2 linked regions of the Variovorax paradoxus genome follow. The protein of the gene in region 1 binds, or shares a complex with, the protein of each later gene. Links are inferred from orthologs where the notes say so. Each region holds a gene or a part of one and is shown on either strand. Other genes may lie near its edges. The genes, in order: secA and secY.

The links.
Region 2: the proteins of secA (region 1) and secY are in contact, whole or in part, in a crystal structure (PDB 3DIN), measured with the Thermotoga maritima proteins. The link is inferred for Variovorax paradoxus from one-to-one orthologs. Residues at the interface, in WP_004082002.1 of Thermotoga maritima: Glu261, Ala262, Arg263, Lys300, Ala301, Arg302, Thr303, Ile304, Ile305, Leu323, Tyr324, Asp325, Pro326, Val329, Ser330, Tyr333, Ile336, Lys340, Phe345, Val349, Glu363, Phe364, Tyr374, Ser375, Gly376, Gly377, Glu393, Ile395, Thr482, Ser483; in WP_004081795.1 of Thermotoga maritima: Glu108, Gly109, Glu110, Glu111, Ala236, Glu237, Arg238, Arg239, Ile240, Thr241, Ile242, Gln243, Tyr244, Ala245, Arg246, Arg247, Val248, Thr249, Gly250, Arg251, Arg252, Val253, Tyr254, Gly256, Ala257, Ser258, Thr259, Tyr260, Leu261, Pro262.

Annotation. Positions count from the first base shown.
Region 1 is NZ_CP123990.1:2,703,418-2,719,217, forward strand. Bases 5,106-8,462 are described here. They hold secA (preprotein translocase subunit SecA), read left to right. Parts: upstream 5,106-5,469; coding sequence 5,470-8,262; downstream 8,263-8,462. Other genes in these bases: QHG62_RS13160 (hypothetical protein), read right to left, coding at 5,106-5,278; argJ (bifunctional glutamate N-acetyltransferase/amino-acid acetyltransferase ArgJ), read left to right, coding at 8,290-8,462. Outside these bases: QHG62_RS13135 (response regulator transcription factor), read left to right, coding at 1-867; QHG62_RS13140 (hypothetical protein), read left to right, coding at 947-1,654; QHG62_RS13145 (LysR substrate-binding domain-containing protein), read right to left, coding at 1,672-2,592; QHG62_RS13150 (threonine synthase), read left to right, coding at 2,693-3,904; QHG62_RS13155 (Bug family tripartite tricarboxylate transporter substrate binding protein), read left to right, coding at 3,935-4,918; more of QHG62_RS13160, read right to left, coding at 4,970-5,105; more of argJ, read left to right, coding at 8,463-9,519; QHG62_RS13175 (ATP-binding protein), read left to right, coding at 9,516-10,391; 8-oxo-dGTP diphosphatase MutT, read left to right, coding at 10,388-10,837; QHG62_RS13185 (acyltransferase family protein), read left to right, coding at 10,887-12,854; QHG62_RS13190 (DNA gyrase inhibitor YacG), read right to left, coding at 12,886-13,107; cell division protein ZapD, read right to left, coding at 13,134-13,889; QHG62_RS13200 (hypothetical protein), read right to left, coding at 13,917-14,957; QHG62_RS13205 (MBOAT family O-acyltransferase), read right to left, coding at 14,959-15,800. UniProt on the Escherichia coli protein: Required for protein export, interacts with the SecYEG preprotein conducting channel.
Region 2 is NZ_CP123990.1:3,950,263-3,958,765, reverse strand. The notes cover bases 4,890-7,829. They hold secY (preprotein translocase subunit SecY), read left to right. Parts: upstream 4,890-5,672; coding sequence 5,673-6,986; downstream 6,987-7,829. Other genes in these bases: rpsK (30S ribosomal protein S11), read left to right, coding at 7,577-7,829; rpsM (30S ribosomal protein S13), read left to right, coding at 7,199-7,564; rpmJ (50S ribosomal protein L36), read left to right, coding at 7,062-7,175; rplO (50S ribosomal protein L15), read left to right, coding at 5,215-5,646; rpmD (50S ribosomal protein L30), read left to right, coding at 5,018-5,203. Also shown: proC (pyrroline-5-carboxylate reductase), read right to left, coding at 1-121; QHG62_RS19100 (esterase-like activity of phytase family protein), read right to left, coding at 118-1,296; rplN (50S ribosomal protein L14), read left to right, coding at 1,512-1,880; rplX (50S ribosomal protein L24), read left to right, coding at 1,894-2,226; rplE (50S ribosomal protein L5), read left to right, coding at 2,238-2,777; rpsN (30S ribosomal protein S14), read left to right, coding at 2,786-3,091; rpsH (30S ribosomal protein S8), read left to right, coding at 3,112-3,507; rplF (50S ribosomal protein L6), read left to right, coding at 3,532-4,065; rplR (50S ribosomal protein L18), read left to right, coding at 4,080-4,445; more of rpsE, read left to right, coding at 4,464-4,889; more of rpsK, read left to right, coding at 7,830-7,981; rpsD (30S ribosomal protein S4), read left to right, coding at 8,112-8,503. UniProt on the Escherichia coli protein: The central subunit of the protein translocation channel SecYEG. Consists of two halves formed by TMs 1-5 and 6-10.

The sequences.
Region 1 (15,800 bases):
GCCACCAACGGCGAACAGGCGCTGCAGCGCGCCGCGCAGGCCCGCCCCGACATCGTGCTGCTCGACGCGATGATGCCGGGCATCGACGGTTTCGAGGTGGCGCGCCGGCTCAAGGCCGATCCCGCGACGGCGCACATTCCCATCGTGTTCATGACCGGGCTCACCGAAACCGAGCACCTGGTGGCCGCACTCGAAGCGGGCGGGGTCGACTACGTCACCAAGCCGATCAAGCCCAAGGAAGTGCTGGCTCGCATGAACGTGCACCTGCAGGGCGCCCGCCGCGCCCGGCAGGACGCGCGCCAGGCCGGGCAGGCGCGCAATGCGCTCGACGCCTTCGGCTACGCCAGCATTACCGTGCGCCTGCCCGAAGGCCGGCTGATCTGGCAGACCGCGCTCGCGCGCGACCTGCTGCAGCGCTACTGCGACACCCGTGCGCCCGAAACACCGCCGGCCATACTGGAATGGCTGCGGCGCCATGCGCCCGATGCCCGGCAACAGGGCATCGAGCCGCCGGCGCTTTCGATTGCCCAGGGGGCAAGCAGTCTCAGCCTGCGCCTGCACCGGCAGACCGGGCAGGACGACGACGGCGATGAATGGATGATCGTCATGCGCGAGATTTCGGACACGGGGGTGATCGAGGCCATGAGCCTGAGCCTGAAGCTCACAGCGCGCGAGGCCGAGGTGCTCTACTGGGTGGTGAAGGGCAAGACCAACAAGGACATCGGCGAGATCCTCGGCAGCAGCCCCGCCACGGCCAAGAAGCATCTCGAAAGGGTGTACGTGAAGCTTGGCGTCGAGACCCGCACGGCGGCCGCCGGCGTGGCGATCAAGCGCATTCGCGAGCTGCAGCCGCAATTCGAGATCTGAGGCAATGCGGGCGCGCCAGCCGCGTCGCCGGGGCGACTTCCGCCGTCCCTAGAATGCGCGATCCCCGGGGATGCAGGCGATGAAAAATAACAGATGCACGGCAACGATTGGATGGTCCCGGCTCGCCTGGCTTCCGTTGGCGGCCTGCGCGCTGGCGAGCGCAGGTGCGCGGGCAGGGGGCCATTTCGATGTGGACGATGCCGGCACGCTCGATGCGGGCCAATGCCAGTACGAAGCCTGGTGGGGCCGCACCGGACCGGAGCCGGTAACCGGGTTGCACCTCGGCCCGTCGTGTCGCGTCGGGCCTGTCGAACTCGGCTTCAGCTTCGACAGGCTTTCAGCAGAGGGCATTCATACAGTCATCGCCGGGCCGCAGCTCAAATGGAACTTCTTGGGGCCGGCGGCCGATGCACCGCTGAGCGCCGCAATTTCACTTGGAGCTGTGTTCGACGTCAGGCGCGGCGGCCGTGCCGGTGGGCAACTGGTGCTGCCCGTCACGTGGCGGCCGTCGGGCAGCCTGCAAATTCATGCCAACATCGGCGCCGACTGGGCCACGGGCACGGGCGCACGCACGCCGCGCGGCGGACTGGCGGTGGAGTGGGCGCTCGACGAAAAGGTTTCGCTCATTGCCGAGCGTAGCCGTGCATCGGGCGTATGGACTTCGCGCATCGGCGGGCGCTTCAGCCTTACGCCGCTGATCAGCGTGGATGTGAGCGCTTCGAGGACGGGGCCACGCGGCGTGAACGGCTTTGTCGTGGGACTTAACCACGAGTTCGGCTGGAAGTAAGCAGAGGCGGGTGCGAATCAGCGCAGGTAGCGCTGAATGCGCTTTTCGTCTTCCGCCAGCTGCCGGCGCATGAGTGAAAGAAAGTCGCGCGCGGTGGTGGAAAGCACCTTGCCCGCCGGCATGGCCAGCACGCACGAAAAGAACACATCGACCGAGAGCCTCCGCACCACGAGTCCGCGTTCAGCGTAGTCGAGCGCGGTGATCGGGTTGACGAGCCCCACGCCCAGGCCGCGCAAAGCCATTTCGCACACGCTGGCCGCGTAGGGCGTCTGCACCATCACCCGCAGCGCTGCGCCGCGCTCGGCAAGCGCGGCTTCGAGGCCGCGGTGCGAAGGGTCTTCGGGGTTCAGGGCCAGGAAAGGCACTTGCGCGAGTTGCTCCGGCTCGATGCGCTTGAAGCGCGCCAGCGCATGGCCCTGCGGCATCACCACGACGCCGGGAAAGCGTGCGAAGGTCGAGTGGTCGATGCCTTCGAGCGACAGTTCATCGGCCATCAGGCCGAAGTCTGAAATGCCCTTGGCCACGCGGTCGCGCACGTCCTTGGAACTGAGCACCTGCAACGAAACCTGCGGCCAGGGGCTGTCACCGCGCTGTTCCTTCAGGCGTTCCAGTGCACGCGGCATGAAGCCGAGCCCAAAAGCCGGATAGCAACTGAGTTCGAGCTGGTTGGTGCCGAAGTCGCGCAGGCTGCGCATGCGGTGCTCTATGGCTTCCATGCCGATGAACACGCGCTCCACCTCCGTCCACAGTGCGCGCGCCTCGGGCGTGGGCACCAGCCGACCGCCCGTGCGCTGGAAAAGGACCATGCCGGCCTGCGCCTCGAGCCGCTTGAGCGACTGGCTGATGGCTGGCTGGGTCACATGCAGCAGCGCCGCGGCCTTGCGGGTGGAGCCGGCGCGCATCAGGGCGCGGAAGGTCTCTATTTCGGTGAAGCGCATCGATAAGTTTTCTTATCGCTTGAGTATTTCAAGCTAGATGATTTTATTTGCAGATGCCTAAGATTTAGGCACGACTTCCACCTCGATACCACCTGTGAACATGCCTGCGCCCGTAATGCACTTCAAGTTCGCCCCGCCACCAGATCCGTTGGCCGATCTGGCGGGCCCTGCGCGCATCCGCCCGCCCCAACCGGTCAGAAACCCCCACTTGCAGGGCTTTCGGTGCCTGCGCTGCGATGCGCCGTATCCGCTTGCGCTGGCGAACGACGGCTGCCCCGCCTGCCGTGCCACGGGCGTCCATGCCGGCTTGCGCGCCAGCTACCTGCCCGACAGCGGCAGCCCGCTGCCCATGCCCTACGTACCAGGGTTCACGCTGGGCGAGGGCGGCACGCCGCTGCTGGAGATGCCGGAGCTGGCGCGCGAGTTCGGCGTGGCGTGCCTTGCGCTCAAGGACGAATCGTCCAACCCCACCGGCTCGCACAAGGACCGCATGACGGCCGTGGGCGTGGCCCAGGCGCTGGACTTCGGTGCCCACACGCTGGTGCTGGCCTCGTCGGGCAATGCCGCGATTTCCGCGGCGCACTACGCCTGGGCTTCGGGCCTGGGCTGCGAAGTGGCAACCTACGAAGGCCTGCCGGCCGCCTATGCACGGCAGCTCGACGCCCTCGGTGCCCGGCGCTACACCTTCGCCGACAACGCCGGCCGCTGGGCATTCGTGCGTGAGCGCTCACAACATCCGGGCTATTTCGCGCTGACGAACTACCGCCTGCCCGCATTGGGCAGCGCGCCGCTGGCGATCGAGGGCTACAAGCCCATCGCCCTGGAGTGCCTGAACGATGGCGGCCTGCCCGATCACATCGTGATTCCGACGGCGCGCGGCGACCTCGCCTGGGGCATCTACGCGGGCTTTCGCGACCTGCTGGCTGCCGGGCGCATCGCGCGCCTGCCGCGGCTCTGGCTGGTGGAGCCTTTTGCGCGCCTCTCGCGCGTGCTGGCCGGCGGCGCACTCAACGGCGCGTATCCCGGCCACACCGCGCAGTTTTCGACCGCGGGATCGACCGTGACCTTCTTGCAGTGGCAGGCCGCCACTGCCTCTGGGGGAGGCGCGGTGGTGGTCAGCGACGACCAGGCCCGCGCCGCGCGGCAGAAGCTCACGGCGGCCGGCGTGAGTGCCGAGCTCTGCGCCGCGGGCGGACTGGACGCCGTGCGCCAGTTGCGCGAACGCGGCGCCATTGCAGGCGACGCCCACGTGGTGCTGATGCTGACCGCCAACGCCTCGCGCGACCCGAGCTGGCCGGACGAGACCGCCTGAGCTCCCTAGTTACCCAAAGGAATCGAAACCATGCAAGCAATTCAACGCCGCGCCTTCCTGGCTGCCGGTTCGGCCGCTCTCTTCGGCGCCACGGCGCAGCGCGCCTGGGCGGCCTATCCCGACAAGCCCATCAAACTGATCGTGCCGTGGGCGGCGGGCGGGAGCACCGACGCCATCGCGCGCGCCATGGCGCAGCGCATGAGCCAGACGCTCGGCAGCACGGTGATCGTCGACAACCGGCCCGGGGCGGCCGGCCAGATCGGCACCGAGGCGGCCGCCAAGGCAACGCCCGACGGCTACACGCTGGCCATTGTCGAGCTGCCGCACGCCATCGCGCCCGCTGTGACTGCACGGTTGCCCTACGACCTGCTGCGCGACTTCACGCCGGTGACGATGATCGGCACCTCCCCGCTCGTCTTCTTTGTGGGCATGGACGACGACAGCCGCGACTTCAAGACCTTCGTCAAGACGGCTGCTGCCCGGCCGATGCCGCCGGCCATTGCGCACAGCGGAGCCGGCACGGTGAGCCATTTGGCGGCCGAGCTGCTGGCGAGCCGCACCAAGATCAAGTTCAACATGGTTCCGTACCGCGGATCGGCGCCAGCCCTTACCGATGTGGCGGCGGGCACGGTGGGCGGGCACTTCGCGACGCTGGCCAGCGGCTCCAGCCTGATGGGTGCCAACCGGATCCGCCCGCTTTTGGTGACGAGCGCGCAACGGGTGAGCCTTCCGGGGCTCAAGGAGGTGCCCGCGCTGGCGGAAAGCGGACTCAAGGGGATGGAGATCGACCAGTGGTGGGCACTGGTGGCGCCCGCCACCACGCCACTGGAAGTGATCGAGCGGCTGCGGCGCGAAGCCATCGCTGCGCTGGACCATCCATCGGTGAGGGAGCGCATGACGTCGCTCGGCGTGCAACTGAAGGGTTCCACCACGGGCGAGCTGCGTGCTTTCATGCGTGCGGAGGCCGAGCGCTGGCAGAAGGTGGCGCACGACATCGGGCTTCAGCCGCAATAGACGGGATAGAGATGGCCGGGGGCCGTGGGCCCGGTCGGCCGCCTTTTTCTTTCAGCGCCCGGATTGGACCTTGATCCGGATCGTGTTCACGTCCCAGCCCCGGTTTCGCAGCCGGGTGACCAGCATGGGCGCCAGCTGGCGCAACTTGGCGGCCGCGGCGCTGCCGTTGACCAGCAGGCACCACACGTCCCCTTCGGCCGGGCCAGCCTGCACGGCCGGGCGCATGGCCGGCGGGATCAATCCCTCCACGGCCCGGAGCCGGTCGCCGGAGTCGCGCGCGCGCGCAATCAGGCTCGCCAGGGTCGGCGAACCTTCGGCGGCCTGGTGCAGCGTGACGGGCGGGACGGAGCGGCGATTCATGGGTAATCCGGAGGGTGGAACAAGGGCAGCTAAAATGCCCGGTTTGCCGACGCTTGCGCCGGCAGATCCGGTCTGAGCCGCTTGCTTTCGAGGCTTGCATTCGAAGAAGGCGCGCCCAACTGCTTTCACCATATCTTAGGGAATCCGGTCGCAGTGCCTGTTGTGTCAGGTGCACGCCCATCTCCACGCCAATGGCAACCAACTTCCTGACCCAGATTTTCGGCAGTCGCAACGACCGGCTCCTCAAGCAGTATCGCAAGACGGTGGAGCGCATCAATGCGCTGGAACCCGAATTCGAGAAGCTCACCGACGACGGGCTGCGCGCCAAGACCCAGGAATTCAAGGACCGCATCGCCAAGGGCGAAACCCTCGATGCCCTGCTGCCCGAAGCTTTTGCCACGGTGCGCGAAGGCTCCAAGCGCGTCATGAAGATGCGCCATTTCGACGTGCAGCTGCTCGGCGGCATGGCGCTTCACAACGGCAAGATCGCCGAAATGCGCACCGGCGAAGGCAAGACCCTGACAGCCACGCTGCCGGTGTACCTGAATGCCCTGTCGGGCAACGGCGTGCACGTGGTCACGGTGAACGACTACCTCGCCAACCGCGACGCCCAGTGGATGGGCCGCCTGTACAACTTCCTGGGTCTTACGGTGGGCATCAACCTGCCGCAGATGCCGCGCGAGGAAAAGCAGCAGGCCTACGCGAGCGACATCACGTACGGCACCAACAACGAATACGGCTTCGACTACCTGCGCGACAACATGGTGTACGAGCCGGGCGACCGGGTTCAGCGCACGCTGAACTACGCCATCGTCGACGAGGTGGACTCCATCCTGATCGACGAGGCCCGCACGCCGCTGATCATCAGCGGCCAGGCCGAAGACCACACCGAGCTCTACCTGGCCATCAACAAGGTGGTGCCCCTGCTGACCAAGCAGGAAGGCGAAGCCGATCCGCGCACGGGCGAGGGCGTCACGGTGCCGGGCGACTTCACGGTCGACGAGAAGACCCACCAGGTGTTCCTGACCGAAGACGGCCACGAGAAGGCCGAGCAGCTGCTGAGCGAATTCAAGCTGCTGCCCGAAGGCGCCTCGCTCTACGACCCGGCGAACATCACGCTGATGCACCACCTGAACGCCGCGCTGCGCGCACGGCACCTGTACCACCGCGACCAGCATTACGTGGTGCAGCAGGGCGAAGTGGTCATCGTCGACGAATTCACTGGCCGCCTGATGACGGGCCGCCGCTGGAGCGACGGCTTGCACCAGGCCGTCGAAGCCAAGGAAGGCGTGCAGATCCAGGCCGAGAACCAGACGCTCGCCTCGATCACCTTCCAGAACTACTTCCGCCTGTACAACAAGCTGGCCGGCATGACCGGCACGGCCGACACCGAGGCCTACGAGTTCCAGGAAATCTACGGTCTCGAGACGGTCATCATTCCGCCGAACCGCATCAGCAAGCGCGAAGACCAGCTCGACCGCGTCTACAAGACCACGCGCGAAAAGTACGAAGCGGCCATTCAGGACATCCGCGAGTGCTACGAGCGCGGCCAGCCGGTGCTGGTGGGCACCTCGTCGATCGAGAACTCCGAAATCATCGACGGCCTGCTCACCAAGGCGGGGCTCCCGCACCAGGTGCTCAACGCCAAGCAGCATGCGCGCGAAGCGGACATCGTGGCGCAGGCCGGCCGCACGAAGATGATCACCATCGCGACCAACATGGCGGGCCGCGGTACCGACATCGTGCTGGGCGGCAACATCGAGAAGATGATCGAGGCGGTCGAGCAGGACGAGTCGCTCGACGAAGCTGCCAAGCAGGCCGAAGTGGCACGCATCCGCGCCGAGTGGACCAAGGACCATGAATTCGTCAAGTCGCTGGGCGGCTTGCGCATCATCGCGACCGAGCGCCATGAGTCGCGCCGCATCGACAACCAGCTGCGCGGCCGTTCGGGCCGCCAGGGCGACCCGGGTTCTTCGCGCTTCTACCTGAGCCTGGACGATCCGCTGATGCGCATCTTTGCGGGCGACCGCGTGAAGGCGATCATGGATCGCCTGAAGATGCCCGACGGCGAAGCCATCGAAGCGGGCATTGTCACGCGCAGCATCGAAAGCGCGCAGCGCAAGGTCGAGGCGCGCAACTTCGACATCCGCAAGCAGCTGCTCGAATACGACGACGTGTCGAACGACCAGCGCAAGGTGATCTACCAGCAGCGCAACGACATTCTCGACGCGGCCGACCTGACGGCGCAGATCGCGGCGCTGCGCGAGGGCTGCTTTGTCGACCTGGTGCGCCAGTACGTGCCGGCCGAATCGGTCGAGGAGCAGTGGGACCTGGCGGGCCTGGAGAAGACGCTCTTCAGCGAATGGGGCATCGACATGCCCCTGAAGAGCGAAGTCGAGGCCGCCGAGGCCGTGAGCGACGAAGACATCGTCGAAAAGGTGGTGAAGGCCGCCAACGACACCTTCGACGCCAAGGTGGCGCTGATCGGCCAGGAGAACTTCACCCAGTTCGAGCGCATGGTGCTGCTGCAGAGCATCGACACGCACTGGCGCGAGCACCTGGCTTCGCTCGACTACCTGCGCCAGGGCATCCACCTGCGCGGCTATGCGCAAAAGCAGCCCAAGCAAGAGTACAAGCGCGAAGCCTTCGAGCTCTTCGGCCAGCTGCTCGATTCGGTCAAGAACGAAGTCACCCGCCAGCTCATGACGGTGCGCGTGCAGTCGGGCGAGCAACTCGAGCAGGCGGCGGATGCGCTCGAGAGCCGCGGCGAAAACGTCTCGAACATCACCTACAGCGCGCCGACCGAAACCGGCGAAGTCGAGGTTCGGCTCGACGAAGAAAACCAGCGCCGCATCGCGGCTGCCGGCTTGGGCCTTGGCACGCTCAGCGCCGAGGCGGCTGCCTTTGCGCGCGTCGGCCGCAACGACCCGTGCCCTTGCGGCAGTGGCAAGAAGTACAAGCAGTGCCACGGCAAGCTCAGCTGACCCAGAACCTCCGGAAGAGAAACCTCCATGCCCGTGAACCTGTCCGCTCCTGATCCTGCCGCCTTGTTCGCGGTGCCCGGCGTCCGCATCGGCGTGGCCGAAGCGGGTGTGCGCAAGGCCAACCGCAAGGACCTGACCGTCGTGCTGATCGACGAAGGCTCGGCGGTTGGAGGCGTGTTTACCCAGAACCGCTTCTGCGCGGCGCCGGTGCAGGTCTGCCGAGACCATCTGGCGGCCAACTACGGCATTCGCGCGATGGTCATCAACACCGGCAACGCGAATGCCGGCACCGGCGAAGACGGCTTGATGCGCACGCGCTCCACCTGCATCGCACTGGCGCGCCACCTCGAAATCGCACCCGAGCAGATCCTGCCGTTCTCGACCGGCGTGATCATGGAGCCGCTGCCGGTGGACCGCATCGAAGCCGGCCTGCCCGCCGCGCTGGCCGACGCCTCGGAGAACCACTGGGCGCGTGCTGCCGAAGGCATCATGACTACCGACACGATTCCGAAGGCCTTCAGCCAGCAGATTCAGGTCGGCGGCGCCACGGTCACCATCACCGGCATCAGCAAGGGCGCCGGCATGATCCGCCCGAACATGGCCACCATGCTGGGCTTCATGGCCACCGACGCGAAGATCGATCCGTCGTTGATCCAGCCGCTGGCCAAGCGCTTGGCCGATGCCTCGTTCAACCGCGTGACCATCGACGGCGACACCTCGACCAACGACTCCTTCGTGGTCATCGCCACGCAGAAGGCCGCGCACGCAACCATCACCTCGCTCGAATCGGCAGAGGGCCAGGCACTTGTGGCCGCCATGCAGGACGTGGCACGCAAGCTGGCGCAGGCCATCGTGCGCGACGGCGAAGGTGCCACCAAGTTCATCACCATCCAGGTCGATGGCGGCCGCAATCCGGAAGAATGCAAGCAAGTGGCCTATGCCGTGGCGCATTCGCCGCTGGTCAAGACGGCTTTCTTTGCGAGCGACCCGAACCTGGGCCGCATCCTGGCGGCCGTGGGCTACGCCGGCATTGCCGATCTCGACCAGACCGGCATCGACCTGTTCCTGGACGACGTGCACGTCGCGGTGAAGGGCGGGCGCAATCCGTCGTACCGCGAGGAAGACGGCCAACGCGTGATGAAGCAGAGCGAGATCACGGTGCGCATCGGCCTGGGCCGCGGCAACGCGAGCGAAACGGTGTGGACCTGCGACCTGAGCCACGACTACGTGACCATCAACGCCGACTACAGGTCATGAATGAGCAGTTCCAGAAGCTGATCGAGCGCGCCGAGCAGCTGATCGGCCGCATCGAATCGATCTTGCCGCAGCCGCTGGCTGCACCTGCCGACTGGAACGCGTCGATCGCTTGGCGCTATCGGCGCCGCAGCTCGGGCCATGGCGTGCTCGAGCCGGTGAAGCATGTGGCCGCAATGGCGCTCGATTCGCTCAAGGAAATCGACATCCAGAAGGAAAAGATCGAGCGCAACACGCGCCAGTTCGTCGAAGGCAAGCCGGCCAACAACGTGCTGCTGACCGGCGCGCGCGGCACGGGCAAGTCGTCGCTCATTCGCGCCTGCCTGCAGGCCTATGCACCGCAGGGGCTGCGCCTGATCGAAGTCGACAAGGCCGAACTGACCGACCTGCCGGACATCGTCGAGGTGGTGTCGCAGCGGCCCGAGAAATTCATCGTGTTCAGCGACGACCTGAGCTTTGACGAAGGCGAGCCGGGCTACAAGGCGCTGAAGTCGATTCTCGATGGCTCGATTGCGGCGGCCACGCCCAACGTGCTGATCTATGCGACCAGCAACCGGCGCCACCTGTTGCCCGAATACATGAAGGACAACCTTTCGTACACCCACACCGAGGACGGCGAAGTGCACCCCGGCGAGGTGATCGAAGAGAAGATCTCGCTGTCGGAGCGCTTCGGCCTGTGGGTCAGCTTCTATCCGTTCAGCCAGAACGAATACCTGGCCATCGTTGCGCAGTGGCTCTCGTCCTTTGGCGTTGGTCAGGCGGCGATCGAGGCGGCGCGGCCCGAGGCGCTGGTGTGGGCACTCGAGCGCGGTTCACGCAGCGGTCGCGTCGCCTACCAGTTTGCGCGCGACTACGCCGGGCGGGCCGGCGCATGAGCGCACAGCCGCAACCACAGGGCCGCAAGCACACCGAGGTGGCTGTCGGCGTGCTGATCCGTTCGGCCGACGACGCGCTGCTGCTGTCGACCCGTCCGGCAGGCAAGGCATACGCCGGCTTCTGGGAGTTTCCGGGCGGCAAGATCGAGGCCGGCGAAACGGTCGAGCAAGCGCTGCGGCGAGAACTGCAGGAAGAGCTCGGCATCACCATCGCGGGGGCAGAGGTCTGGAAGGTCACTGAGCACGACTATCCGCACGCGCTGGTGCGGCTGCATTGGTGCAAGGTCACGGCGTGGAGCGGCGAGTTCGAAATGTGCGAAGGGCAGGAAATGCGTTGGCAGCAGCTGCCGCTGGATGTGACGCCCGTGCTGCCCGGCGCCATGCCGGTGCTCGAATGGCTGGCCCAGGAGCGCGGTCTTCCTCATGCTGCCGGGTCGGCGGCGTAGGCTCCCAAAAATAATCAGAACCGCCACACGCGTTCAACGACCCGACTAGATGCTGCATCCCAAGTACCGACCGGACATAGACGGCCTGCGTGCCATTGCCGTGGCCTCCGTGGTGATCTATCACGCCTTTCCCGGCGTGCTGCCCGGCGGTTTCATCGGTGTGGACATCTTCTTCGTGATCTCGGGCTTCCTGATCTCGACCATTCTCCTGCAGAGCCAGGTGGCGGGCGATTTCAGCTACCGCGACTTCTACGCACGGCGCATCAGGCGCATTTTCCCGGCGCTCATCCTGGTGCTCTTGGCTACCTTGTGCTTCGGCTGGTACATGCTGCTGTCCGACGAGTTTGCGCAACTGGGCAAGCAGGTGACGGGCGGTGCGGCCTTCTTTGCCAATTTCGTGTTCTGGGCCGACGCGGGTTATTTCGATTCGGCCGCCGAAACCAAGCCGCTGCTGCATCTGTGGTCGTTGGGTATCGAGGAGCAGTTCTACATTTTCTGGCCGGTGCTGCTGGGTGTGGCCTGGCGCCGCCGCTGGCCGATGATCCGCGTGATCCTGGCGATTGCGGTGGTGTCGTTCCTGGTCAATGTGCTCACGATCCATCCGTTTCGCACGGCGGCTTTCTATTCGCCGGCTTCGCGCTTCTGGGAGCTGATGGTGGGCGGCATCCTGGCGTGCATGCGGCTGAAGCCGGCGGCGCCGAGCCGTTTGCGCAGCCATGTGCAGTCCTTCGTCGGCGTGGGCCTGCTCGGACTGGGGCTGGTGATGATCCGCGGCGACAAGGCTTTTCCCGGCTGGTGGGCGCTGCTGCCCACGCTGGGTGCGGTGAGCTGCATTGCGGCCGGGCCCACGGGCTTCCTGAACAAGTACCTGCTGTCGAACCGGGTGATGGTGTGGATCGGGCTCATCAGCTATCCGCTCTATCTCTGGCATTGGCCGCTGCTTGCTTATGCGCGCATCCTCAGCGACGGGTTGCCGTCGCTGCCTGTGCGCGCGGGGGCCGTCATTGCCAGCGTTGTGCTGGCCTGGCTGACCTACAGGTTCGTCGAGCGCTACACGCGCACGCGCACCGGCCCGGGTCTGCTGCGCTTGCTGGCGGGCTCGGGGGTGGCTTTGGTTGTCGTGGGGCTGGTGGTTTTCTCTGGCGTGCTGCAGCCGCGCCACCACGACATTCGCCTGCAGCAGATTTCCGAGGCCGCGGCCGACGTGGGCTACTACGACGATTTCAAGAACTACGAACTAGGGCGGCATCTGCTCTATCGGGTCGGCAATGGGCCGCGCAAGAGCCTGCTGGTCGGCGACAGCCACGTGCAGCAATATGGTCCGCGCGCAGAGGAGCTCGCGCGCACCGTGCCCGACAAGGCAAACACCATCTACTTTGCAACGCAGGGGTCTTGCCCGCCGATTCCCGGTGTTTACGCGGATGCGAACATAGGGTGCGCCGAGCGGCGCACGGCCGTGCTGGATTTCGCCCGCGGCCCAGAGATCGACACGGTAGTGATCGGCGGCTGCTGGAACTGCTACTTCATCGCGGGCGGCGCACCAGGCTATTACTTCCGCGATGCGAGTGGCGCGGCCCACCAGTTCCGCGGCGGCGACGGCATGGCCCTGGCGTTCGACTCTCTCGGCCAGCTGCTGCGAGAACTGTCAGGCAAGGGCAAGAAGGTTTTTCTGCTGCTCGACATTCCGGTAGCACCCGATTTCGAGCCGAAGCGCCTGCTCGAAGGCAGCCGATTGACCTCCATGAAGGTCTCGACCACAACCCCGACGCTGCCGATACCGCAGGACCAGCGCGAGTTGAACGATCGCCTGCGGCAGATCGGTCTTGCAAGCGGCGTGGAAGTGATCGACGCCGTTGCGAACCTGTGTACCGCGGACGGCCAGTGCCTGCGCACCATGTCCGACGGTGCTCCCGCCTACAAGGACGCGGGCCACTTGCGGCCCAAGTACACCCGCTCGTTTGCAACCTACATGGACCGCGCGCTGCTGGACGAAGGCGGCGCGGCGCCGAAGAAGTAGCGCGAAGCCGCTGCGGTGGCCGCGGCGCCTTTTACTGCTTCAGCTTGGGGTCGCCGAAGGTCTCTTCGTCCGGCGGCTCTTCGGCGGGCATCCTGAATTCCTCGTTGGCCCATGCGCCGAGGTCGATACCCTTGCAGCGCGCGCTGCAGAAGGGCCGATAGGGGTTGCTGGCGGCATAGATGCTGTCACCGCCGCAGGCGGGGCAGCGGACGATCCGCTCGCCGATGTCGTTGTGGGTCCTGCCGTTGCTCATGGCGTGTCGTTGATGCGCTGCTGCGCTCAGGCGCAGAGCGTGAGTTCGAAGGCTGCGTCTTCCGTGCTCTGGTGCAGGCGGTCGTCGGCCTCGTGGCGCATCATGCGCACCGAAACCATGAGCCGGTTGCCGCTGATTTCAGGCACCAGCCCGAGCGCCGGGTCGATCCGCAGGCGCAGCAGCTGGAAGCTGCGGCCCTGCGGCAGGTTTTGCTGAAACTGCCCATGAGTGGCAATGACCTTGTAGGGCACATCGGCTTCGCGCAGCAGCTTGAGCAGCAGGTAAATGGATTCGGCCAGCGGCGCGAGCGTGCTCGACCAGCGCTCGAGGTCCTTGCGCCGGCTTTGTGCGCTGCGGTGTTGCCAAGCGTAGTAAGCGGGGAGGTCGAACTCGCAGGTGCCGCCCGGAATGCCGGCTCGGCTGCGAATGCTCATGAGCCATTCGTTCTCGGTCAGCGCCTGGCCGGCCTTGCCGGATACGCTGTTGAGCGCGCCAAAATTCCGTTCGAGCTGGGTGACGACCTGGTCCAGCGCCGCCTCGGCGATCGCCGGGTTGCCGCGGTAGCCGTTGAAGACGTTCTTGTGCTTTTCAAGATCGCGCATGACGTCGGCCTTGAGGTCGGCGCGCGCGGCAACGTCCATGATCTCGAAAATCGTGACCAGGGCGAAATGATGGGAAAGCGCGGATTCCGCGGGCACCAGTTCGCCAAGGCGGCGGAACAGGTGCTCCAGCCTCAGGTAGGTCCGGATGCGCTCGTTGAAAGGGTACTCGTAGAGGATCACGCGTTCGGGTTCATGTGAGGGACGAGTTCATGGCGATTTAGCGGCCGCCGGATTCGGCTGCACTTCACGCACAGCCTCCAGCATACGCTGACCGAAGAGCAGATACCCGGCAGTGGAAACGTGCGTTTCGTTGGCCGGATACAAGTCTGTGATTTTGAAGCGGTTCTGCTCGGACAGTGTAAAAAGATCCGGGCCGATTTTCAGGTCGTTGAACGTGCTGCGAAACGCGGCGGCATGGTTCTGGTCGAGGTACACCGTGCTCTTGTTGGGCACGACCATCCAGATGATGCGAAGGGAAGGCGCCATTTTTTCCGTGAACCTCGCCATGAAGGTGGCGGAGTCGGCGGTAAGCGGGTCCATCAGGCGGTCTTCGGCCGTCATGAGCAATTTGTTGCAAGCCACGTGGCTGAATTGCTTGCAGCCGTCGGGCACGGTGCGTGCATCGATGAGCGGGCCCCAGCGGTCGGGCGTGTTGGTCCAGCTCTCGGAACGCTCGATGGCCCGGGTGTTGCGATAGGTCAGCCAGCCCCTCAGCAGCTCCGCGTCCCAGTTCAGGCGGAACTCGGTAGGCGCCGGCTTGGATGGATTTTCGAATGGGGGAGGCGAAGGCACGAAGGCGTGCTTCATGGCCGCGCATTCTTTCGAATCTACGATGCGTCCCTGAAGCAGGCGCTCGATGCTCTCGATGATGACGACCTTGCCCTTGAAGCCGGATTTGCGCACCCATTCCGAGAAGTCGCTGCACATCGGACCGGTCTTGTCCCAGTGCGTGGTGGCAACGCGGTAGCCGGCGCCCACCAGCGGCGACTGCCATGCGTAGCGAACCGAGAAGCTGTCGCCGATCACGAGCACGTCGGCTTCCTGGATCGACGAGGCCTTGATGTTGGCGTCAGGAATAGGCGGGGGCGGATGGTGCCATCCGAAATCGCGCTCGGATATTCGCCCGATGCGTGTCAGGTCGCCATAAGGGATGGGCGTCAGCAGGCTGGTGACCAGCAGCGCGGCGCAGACAAGAAAGCCCGCAACGAAGATGGCGAGCCACATGCGGGCTGGTTTCGTGTCTTCCATGTCAGAACTGGAAATAGAGGAAGGGACTGTAGTTGCCGAATTTCGACACGCACAGGCCAAAAAGTAAAACGCATCCCACTGCCGTCAGCACCGTCGCAATGCGGTTGAGCGCAGGGCGTCCGGCCAGTGCGGCGACGGACGGGATCCAGCGGTCGAGCGTGATGGTCGGTGGCAACGCCAGGCAGATGACGAGGCCGACCAGCATCGTCTGGAAGAACTCGGGCTTGCGGAACGGCACCTTGAACTCGCCGAAAGCGCTCGGAATCACACCATGCATGCCCAGCATGCCTTTGTAGATCTCGATGGCCGCCGTCATGCTGTCGGCGCGGAAAACCACCCACGCCACCATCACGCACAGGAAGGTCACGAACCACCCGAGCAGTCGGCCAAGGCGGGACGAGCTTGTCTTGCCGCGCCGCACCGTGGCGTTCCAGAGGTGGTTGACCATGAGGAAGAGGCCGTGCAGCGCGCCCCAGATCACGAAGGTCCATGCGGCGCCGTGCCACAAGCCACCCAGCAGCATGGTGAGAAACAGGTTCAGGTAGCGCCTGGCCGGCCCCTTGCGGTTGCCGCCGAGCGGCACGTAGAGATAGTCGCGCAGGAAGTTCGACAGCGAGATGTGCCAGCGGCGCCAGAACTCGATGATGTTGGTCGACTTGTAGGGCGAGCGGAAGTTGAGCGGCAACTGCACGCCCATGCACAGGGACAGGCCGACGGCCATGTCCGAATAGCCCGAGAAGTCGAAATAGATCTGCAGCGTATAGGCAAGCACGCCGAGCCACGCGGTGTACAGGGAGGGCAGCACGCCCTCGTGCACGCCCTTGAACATCATGTCCGCATACT
Region 2 (8,503 bases), 1.2 Mb from region 1 along the record:
GCGTGCCCTGCTTGATGAGGCCGCCGATGATGGCGCTGGCCATGTTGCCGCCGCCGATGAAGGCGACGGGAGGAAGCGGTGCCGGCGCGGTGCGGGGCAGGAAAGTGACGGCGATGGTCATGGTCGGTCGGTGTATTCGAATGCCGCGAACTGGGTTGTCTGCAGCGGGTTGAAATTGTCGTCGCTCACCACGACCAGCATGCGTTTGTCGTCCGGCAAGGCCGGGCCCCAGCAAAGGCCTTCGGTGTTGTCCAGGCGCGAAAGGCCGAGCGAGGCGAAGTCGGCGACCAGCTCTTTTGGCGCCGGCCGGTGGTTGCCTGTGGCGAGCACGTCGGTATTCAGCACATCGGTCGCGTCGCGGATTTCGATCTCGTAGAGGCGCAGCGAGTTTCCGGCGCCGGTGGCGTAGGCGCGCTCGAGCACCAGCATGCGGTCGTTGTCGAGCATCAGGATCTCGCTGATGCCGTTGTCCGCATGGCTGCCGGGGAGGAGCGGCCGCAGCGGAATCGGGTCGGGAACGTAGGCTATCTGACAAACGGCCCGACCGGTTTCCAGGTCGACCTGGGTCAGCCGGCAAGGGCCTCCGGCCGCCTGGGTGGTGGGAACCGGGCCGTCCTGGATCAGGGCGTTTTCCATCGCGAGCCAGGCATGGCGGCCGTCCGGCGTCACCGCCAAGCCCTCGAAACCCAGGTTGTCGCGCGGGCCTCGCTGCCGCGCCGGATCGGGAGTGAACATGGCCGGCAGCGGGAATTCGCGAAGCAGGCGGCCATCGCGTGCCGATTCATAGAGGGCGGGACCGAATCCGCGCAGGACATCCCCTTCGCTCACCCAGAGCAGGGTGCCGGCCCCTGGCCGCACGCGCAGCGATTCGGGGTCTGCCACAGGGGTGCCCGGGTCGGCGCGGCGCCGGTCGGGCCAAGGCCCGCCGCCGGGTCGTTGCAGCTGAACCACATCTTTCGGGGCGGGCGCCTGCGCCCAGGGCGCGGGCCACGAGGCGGTATAGAAACGTGCGGGGCTCAAGTCAGATCGGTCATCGCTGAGTAGCAAGTACTCGCTTCTTTCAACGTCGTAGTCAATGCCGGAAAGACCGCCCGCCGTCGTGCCCTGTATATTCAGCCGGTGCGGCCAGTGGGCCTCCGCGATGCGGCGCAGTCGTCCCGCCCCTGGCAGCGGCATCGCCGGACTTCCGCAGCCCCACAGTCCCGAGCCAGCGAAAGCGGCGGCTACGCCGGCCAGCAGCAGCCGGCGACGCGCGGGTGATTGGGCTTCCTGCGGGTCTGGAATAAAGGTGCGCACGCCGCCAAGTCTAGTTCCAGCGCATTTCCGGGCCAGAAGGCAGTTGACAGCCTTTTGCCTGCGTGCCACAATCGCTGGCTTCGCTTCAAAAAGGCGAAGCTTTCAGCCCAAAGCGGAAGTGCCTCGAGTGGTTCGAGGTGCAGACGACGGGCCCAAGACTGACCGCAGCGTCTCCCTCCTGGAGGCGCATCGGTACAAGTTGGGAACTACTAGCAATGATCCAAACTGAATCCCGGCTCGAAGTGGCCGACAACACAGGCGCGAAGTCCGTCCTGTGTATCAAGGTGCTCGGTGGCTCCAAGCGGCGTTATGCCAGCGTGGGCGACGTCATCAAGGTCAGCATCAAGGAAGCCGCTCCGCGTGGTCGCGTCAAGAAGGGCGAGATCTACAGCGCAGTGGTGGTCCGCACCGCCAAGGGCATCCGTCGCGCCGACGGCTCCCTCGTCAAATTCGATGGCAACGCAGCCGTGTTGCTCAACGCCAAGCTGGAGCCGATCGGCACCCGCATCTTCGGACCGGTGACGCGCGAGCTGCGCACCGAAAAGTTCATGAAGATCGTGTCGCTGGCCCCCGAAGTTCTGTAAGGACAACAACGCCATGAACAAGATTCGCAAAGGCGACCAGGTCATCGTGTTGGCCGGGCGCGACAAAGGCAAGCGCGGCGTCGTCTCGCTGCGCAAGGACGATTCGCACCTCGTCGTCGAGGGCGTGAACATCGTCAAGAAGCACGCCAAGCCGAACCCCCTCAAGGGTACGACCGGCGGCATCGTCGAGAAGACCATGCCCATCCACCAATCCAACGTGGCGATCTTCAATGCCGCGACCGGCAAGGCCGATCGCGTGGGCATCAAGATCACCCAGGGTGCTGACGGCAAGCGCGTGGCTGTTCGCGTCTTCAAGTCCAGCGGCGACGAAATCAAGTTCGCCTAAGAGGTACTCACATGGCACGTCTCCAACAACACTATCGCGAAAAGATCGCGAAAGACCTGACGGAAAAGTTCGGCTACAAGTCGCCGATGCAGGTCCCCCGCCTCACCAAGATCACCCTGAACATGGGTGTGGGTGAAGCTGTCGCCGACAAGAAGGTTCTCGACAACGCTGTTGCCGACCTCACCAAGATCGCCGGCCAGAAGCCCGTGGTCACCAAGTCGAAGAAGGCTATCGCCGGTTTCAAGATCCGCGAAAACCAACCTATCGGCTGCATGGTCACGCTGCGTGGCGTGCAGATGTATGAGTTCCTGGACCGTTTCGTGACCATCGCGCTGCCGCGTGTTCGCGACTTCCGCGGCATCTCCGGCCGTGCGTTCGACGGCCGTGGCAACTACAACATCGGCGTCAAGGAACAGATCATTTTCCCCGAGATCGAATACGACAAGGTCGATGCCCTGCGCGGTCTCAATATCAGCATCACGACGACGGCCAAGACCGACGAAGAAGCCAAGGCGCTTCTCGCTGGTTTCCGTTTCCCGTTCAAGAACTGAGGTGATCTGTGGCTAAAGCATCTTTGATCCAGCGCGAACTCAAGCGCGACAAGCTGGTCGCCAAGTACGCTGCGAAGCACGCGGAACTGAAGGCAATTTCCAACGACGTGAAGAAGAGCGACGAAGAGCGCGCTGCTGCCCGCCTGGGCCTGCAAAAGCTCCCGCGCAACGCGAACCCCACGCGTCAGCGCAACCGCTGCGAAATCACCGGTCGCCCCCGTGGCACCTTCCGTCAATTCGGTCTGGCCCGCGCCAAGATCCGCGAACTGGCTTTCAATGGCGACATCCCCGGTGTCACCAAGGCCAGCTGGTAAGCCAGGCAGGAGCAAACAACATGAGCATGAGTGATCCCATTGCCGACCTGCTGACGCGTATCCGTAACGCGCAGATGGTGGCGAAGCCCACTGTGTCGGTCCCGTCTTCCAAGGTGAAGATCGCGATCTCGCAGGTCCTGAAGGACGAGGGCTATATCGACGGTTTCCAGGTCAAGACCGAAGACGGCAAGTCCGAACTCGTCATTACCCTGAAGTACTACGCTGGCCGTCCGGTCATCGAGCGCATCGAGCGCGTGAGCCGCCCCGGCCTGCGCGTCTACAAGGCCAGTGCTTCCATTCCGCAAGTCCAGAACGGCCTCGGTGTTGCGATCGTCACCACCCCCAAGGGCGTGATGACCGACCGCAAGGCGCGCGCTACCGGTGTCGGTGGCGAAGTGCTGTGCTACGTCGCCTAACCGAGACATCGAGGAGTAACTGAAATGTCCCGAGTAGGAAAAATGCCGATCACCATCCCCGCAGGCGTGGATGTGTCGATCAAGGAAGACCAGATCAGCGTCAAGGGTACGGGCGGCACGCTCAACCTCGCACGCAACGCACTGGTCAAGATCGTCAGCAATGACGGCAAGCTGAACTTCGAGCCCGCCAACGAATCGCGTGAAGCGAACGCAATGAGCGGCACGATCCGTCAGCTGGTGAACAACATGGTGGTTGGCGTGACCAAGGGCTTCGAGAAGAAGCTCAACCTGGTCGGCGTCGGCTACAAGGCCGCAGCGTCCAACAACAAGTTGAACCTGCAAGTCGGTTATTCGCACCCGGTCAACATCGACATGCCGCAAGGCATCACGGTGGCCACCGCGACCCCGACCGAAATCGTGATCAAGGGTGCTGACCGTCAGCGCGTTGGTCAAATCGCCGCTGAGATCCGCGCTGTTCGTCCGCCTGAGCCTTACAAGGGCAAGGGCATCCGTTATTCGGACGAGAAGATCGTGATCAAAGAGACCAAGAAGAAGTAAGGGGCAGCAAAATGATGTTGACCAAAAAAGCACAGCGTCTTCGCCGCTCGCGCCAGACCCGCATCCGCATCGCGACGCAGGGCGTGGCCCGTCTGACGGTGAATCGCACCAACCTGCACATCTATGCCACCGTCATCTCCGACGACGGCACCAAGGTGATTGCCACCGCATCGACGGCCGAAGCCGAAGTGCGCACGGCACTCGGCGGCTCGGGCAAGGGTGGCAATGCCGCCGCTGCAACGGCCATCGGCAAGCGCATCGCTGAAAAGGCGAAGGCTGCCGGCGTCGAGAAGGTCGCCTTCGACCGCGCAGGTTTTGCGTACCACGGCCGCGTCAAGGCGCTGGCCGAGGCGGCCCGCGAAGCCGGTCTGCAGTTCTAACCGGACACGAGATTCAAAATGGCAAAGATTCAAGCAAGAACGCAGAACGAAGGCCCTGAAGACGGTTTGCGCGAGAAGATGATCGCGATCAACCGCGTCACCAAGGTGGTGAAGGGTGGTCGTATCCTCGGTTTCGCAGCACTCACCGTCGTGGGCGACGGCGAAGGCCGCGTCGGCATGGGCAAGGGCAAGTCGAAGGAAGTGCCTGCTGCCGTACAAAAGGCGATGGAAGAAGCCCGTCGCAACCTGGCCAAGATCTCGATCAAGAACGGCACGCTGCATCACCGCGTGACGGGTCATCACGGCGCCGCTTCGGTCGTCATGATCCCCGCACCGAAGGGTACCGGCATCATCGCCGGCGGCCCGATGCGCGCCGTGTTCGAAGTCATGGGCATCACCGACATCGTGGCCAAGAGCCATGGTTCATCGAACCCCTACAACATGGTTCGCGCCACGCTCGACGGGTTGAAGAACTCGACGACCGCGTCCGAAGTGGCTGCCAAGCGCGGCCTGACCGTCGAAGAAATCTTCGCCTGAGCGCAAGCTCTCGCAAGGCTGAAGGAAGCATTCAAATGACGACGCAACAACAAACCCTCAAGGTGCAATTGGTCAAGAGCCCGATTGGCACCAAGGAATCGCATCGCGCGACCGTGCGTGGCCTCGGCCTGCGCAAGCTCAACAGCGTGAGCGAGCTGCAAGACACCCCCGCGGTGCGCGGCATGATCAACAAGATCAGTTATCTGGTCAAAGTTCTGTAAGAGAGACTGATATGGAACTCAATGGCATCAAGCCGGCAGCCGGCGCCAAGCACGCCAAGCGCCGTGTTGGCCGCGGTATCGGCTCCGGTATCGGCAAGACCGCAGGTCGCGGTCACAAGGGTCAGAAGTCGCGCGCAGGCGGTTTCCACAAGGTCGGCTTCGAAGGCGGTCAAATGCCGCTGCAGCGTCGCCTGCCGAAGCGTGGCTTCAAGTCGCACCTGCTGAAGTTCAACGCCGAAGTCACGCTGACTGCCCTCGAGCAGCTCGGCCTGGCCGAAGTGGACATCCTGGCGCTCAAGCAAGCCGGCCTCGTGGGCCAGCTCGCCAAGGTCGTCAAGATCGTCAAGACCGGTGAACTCACCAAGGCCGTCAAGCTGACGGGCGTGGGCGCAACCGCTGGTGCCAAGGCTGCGATCGAAGCAGCCGGCGGCAGCATCGCCTGATCACACTGGACTGAAAGAAGTTCTTCGTGGCAACTAACGCGGCAACGATCGCAAAAACAGGCAAGTTCGGCGACCTCCGCCGCCGGCTCGTCTTTTTGCTGCTCGCGCTCGTGGTCTATCGGATCGGCGCGCACATTCCTGTGCCGGGCATCAACCCGGACCAGCTGGCTGCGTTGTTCCAGGGCCAGCAGGGCGGCATTCTGAGCCTGTTCAACATGTTCTCGGGCGGGGCGCTGTCGCGCTTCACCGTGTTCGCGTTGGGGATCATGCCGTACATCTCGGCGTCGATCATCATGCAGTTGATGACCTACGTGGTTCCTACCTTCGAGCAATTGAAGAAGGAAGGCGAGGCTGGCCGTCGCAAGATCACGCAGTACACGCGCTATGGCGCACTCGGTCTGGCCTTGTTCCAGTCGTTCAGCATCGCAGTGGCGCTCGAGTCGTCTGCCGGCCTGGTCAACTCCCCCGGTTTCGGCTTCCGCCTGACCGCGATGGTGAGCCTGACGGCCGGTTCGATGTTCCTGATGTGGCTTGGCGAGCAGATCACCGAGCGTGGCCTGGGCAACGGCATCTCGATCCTGATCTTTGCAGGTATCGCGGCCGGTCTGCCAAGCGCCATCGGCGGTCTCGCTTCGCTGGTGACCACCGGTGCAATGAACCCGATCGTTGCGCTCTTCATCATCGCGATCGTGGTGCTGGTCACCTACTTCGTGGTGTTCGTCGAACGCGGCCAGCGCAAGATCCTCGTGAACTATGCGCGGCGCCAGGTTGGCAACAAGGTCTATGGCGGCCAGTCGTCGCACCTGCCCTTGAAGCTGAACATGGCCGGTGTGATTCCGCCGATCTTCGCCTCGTCGATCATCCTGCTGCCCGCAACGGTGGTTGGCTGGTTCAGCACCGGTGAAGGCGGTTTCCGCTGGATCAAGGACATTGCCAGCGCACTGCGCCCGGGCGAGCCGATCTACGTGCTGCTGTACGCTGCCGCGATCGTTTTCTTCTGCTTCTTCTACACGGCACTCGTGTTCAACAGCAAGGAAACGGCCGACAACCTGAAGAAGAGTGGTGCTTTCATTCCTGGCATTCGCCCGGGTGACCAGACCGCTCGCTATATCGACAAGATTCTGGTTCGCCTGACGTTGGCCGGCGCGGTGTATATCACCTTCGTCTGCCTGCTGCCCGAGTTCCTGATCCTGAAGTACAACGTACCGTTCTACTTCGGTGGTACCTCCCTGCTGATCATCGTGGTCGTCACGATGGACTTCATGGCCCAGGTGCAAAACTACATGATGTCCCAGCAGTACGAATCGCTGCTGAAGAAGGCCAACTTCAAGACATCGTAGGGCCGTGAGTTTCAGTATTGAGAATATTGGGTGTGGGCGGTGTACCGCCACGTTAAACAGTTTTAGGAGAATGAAATGAGAGTTTCGGCTTCGGTCAAAACCATCTGCCGTAATTGCAAGGTCATCCGCCGTAAAGGTGTGGTGCGTGTGATTTGCACCGACCCGCGCCACAAGCAGCGCCAGGGTTGATTGAAGAGTATTAGAGGACGCACATGGCACGTATTGCTGGCATCAACATTCCGCCGCACAAGCACGCTGAAATCGGCCTGACCGCCATCTTCGGCATCGGTCGCACGCGCGCCCGTCAAATCTGCGAAGCGAGCGGCATCGAATATTCGAAGAAGATCAAGGACCTGACTGACGCCGATCTCGAAAAGATCCGCGACCAGATTGCCTTGTTCACCATCGAAGGCGATCTGCGTCGCGAGACGACGATGAACATCAAGCGTTTGATGGACATCGGCTGCTATCGCGGCTTCCGTCACCGTCGCGGCCTGCCGATGCGCGGCCAGCGCACGCGCACCAATGCCCGCACCCGCAAGGGTCCGCGCAAGGCTGCGCAGTCCCTGAAGAAATAAGGATAGACCAGCATGGCTAAAGCACCTGCAAACAACGCCGCACAGCGCGTTCGCAAGAAGGTTCGCAAGAACGTTGCGGACGGCATCGCCCACGTGCATGCCTCGTTCAACAACACCATCATCACGATCACCGATCGCCAGGGCAACGCCCTGTCGTGGGCTTCGTCGGGTGGCCAGGGCTTCAAGGGCTCGCGCAAGTCGACGCCGTTCGCTGCGCAGGTTGCTTCCGAAGTTGCCGGCCGTGCTGCTGTCGAGCAAGGTATCAAGAACCTCGACGTCGAGATCAAGGGCCCCGGCCCCGGTCGCGAATCGTCGGTGCGCGCACTGGCTGCGCTCGGCATCCGGATCAATTCCATTGCCGACGTGACGCCCGTTCCGCACAACGGCTGCCGTCCCCAGAAGCGTCGCCGCATCTGATCGTCAGTCCGCAAGGCGCAGCCGGCTCTTGAGCGGCTGCGCATTTGTTTTTTAACTAAGCCCACCGCCATCCGCGTTTTCGCCGATGGCTCCCGCAGGCAACTGCGGCAGATGACACAAAGGAAACCACGTGGCACGCTACCTCGGCCCCAAGGCCAAACTTTCCCGCCGCGAAGGCACCGACCTGTTTCTGAAGAGCGCCCGCCGCTCCATTCAAGACAAGGCCAAGTTCGACTCCAAGCCCGGCCAGCACGGCCGCACTTCGGGTCAGCGCACGTCGGACTACGGTCTGCAACTGCGTGAAAAGCAGAAGGTCAAGCGCATGTACGGCGTGCTCGAAAAGCAATTCCGCCGTTACTTCGAGGAAGCCGACCGTCGCCGTGGCAACACCGGCGCCAACCTGCTGTTCATTCTCGAATCGCGCCTAGACAACGTGGTCTACCGCATGGGCTTCGGCTCGACGCGCGCTGAAGCACGCCAGCTCGTGTCGCACAAGGCGATCACGGTGAACGGCCAGTCGGT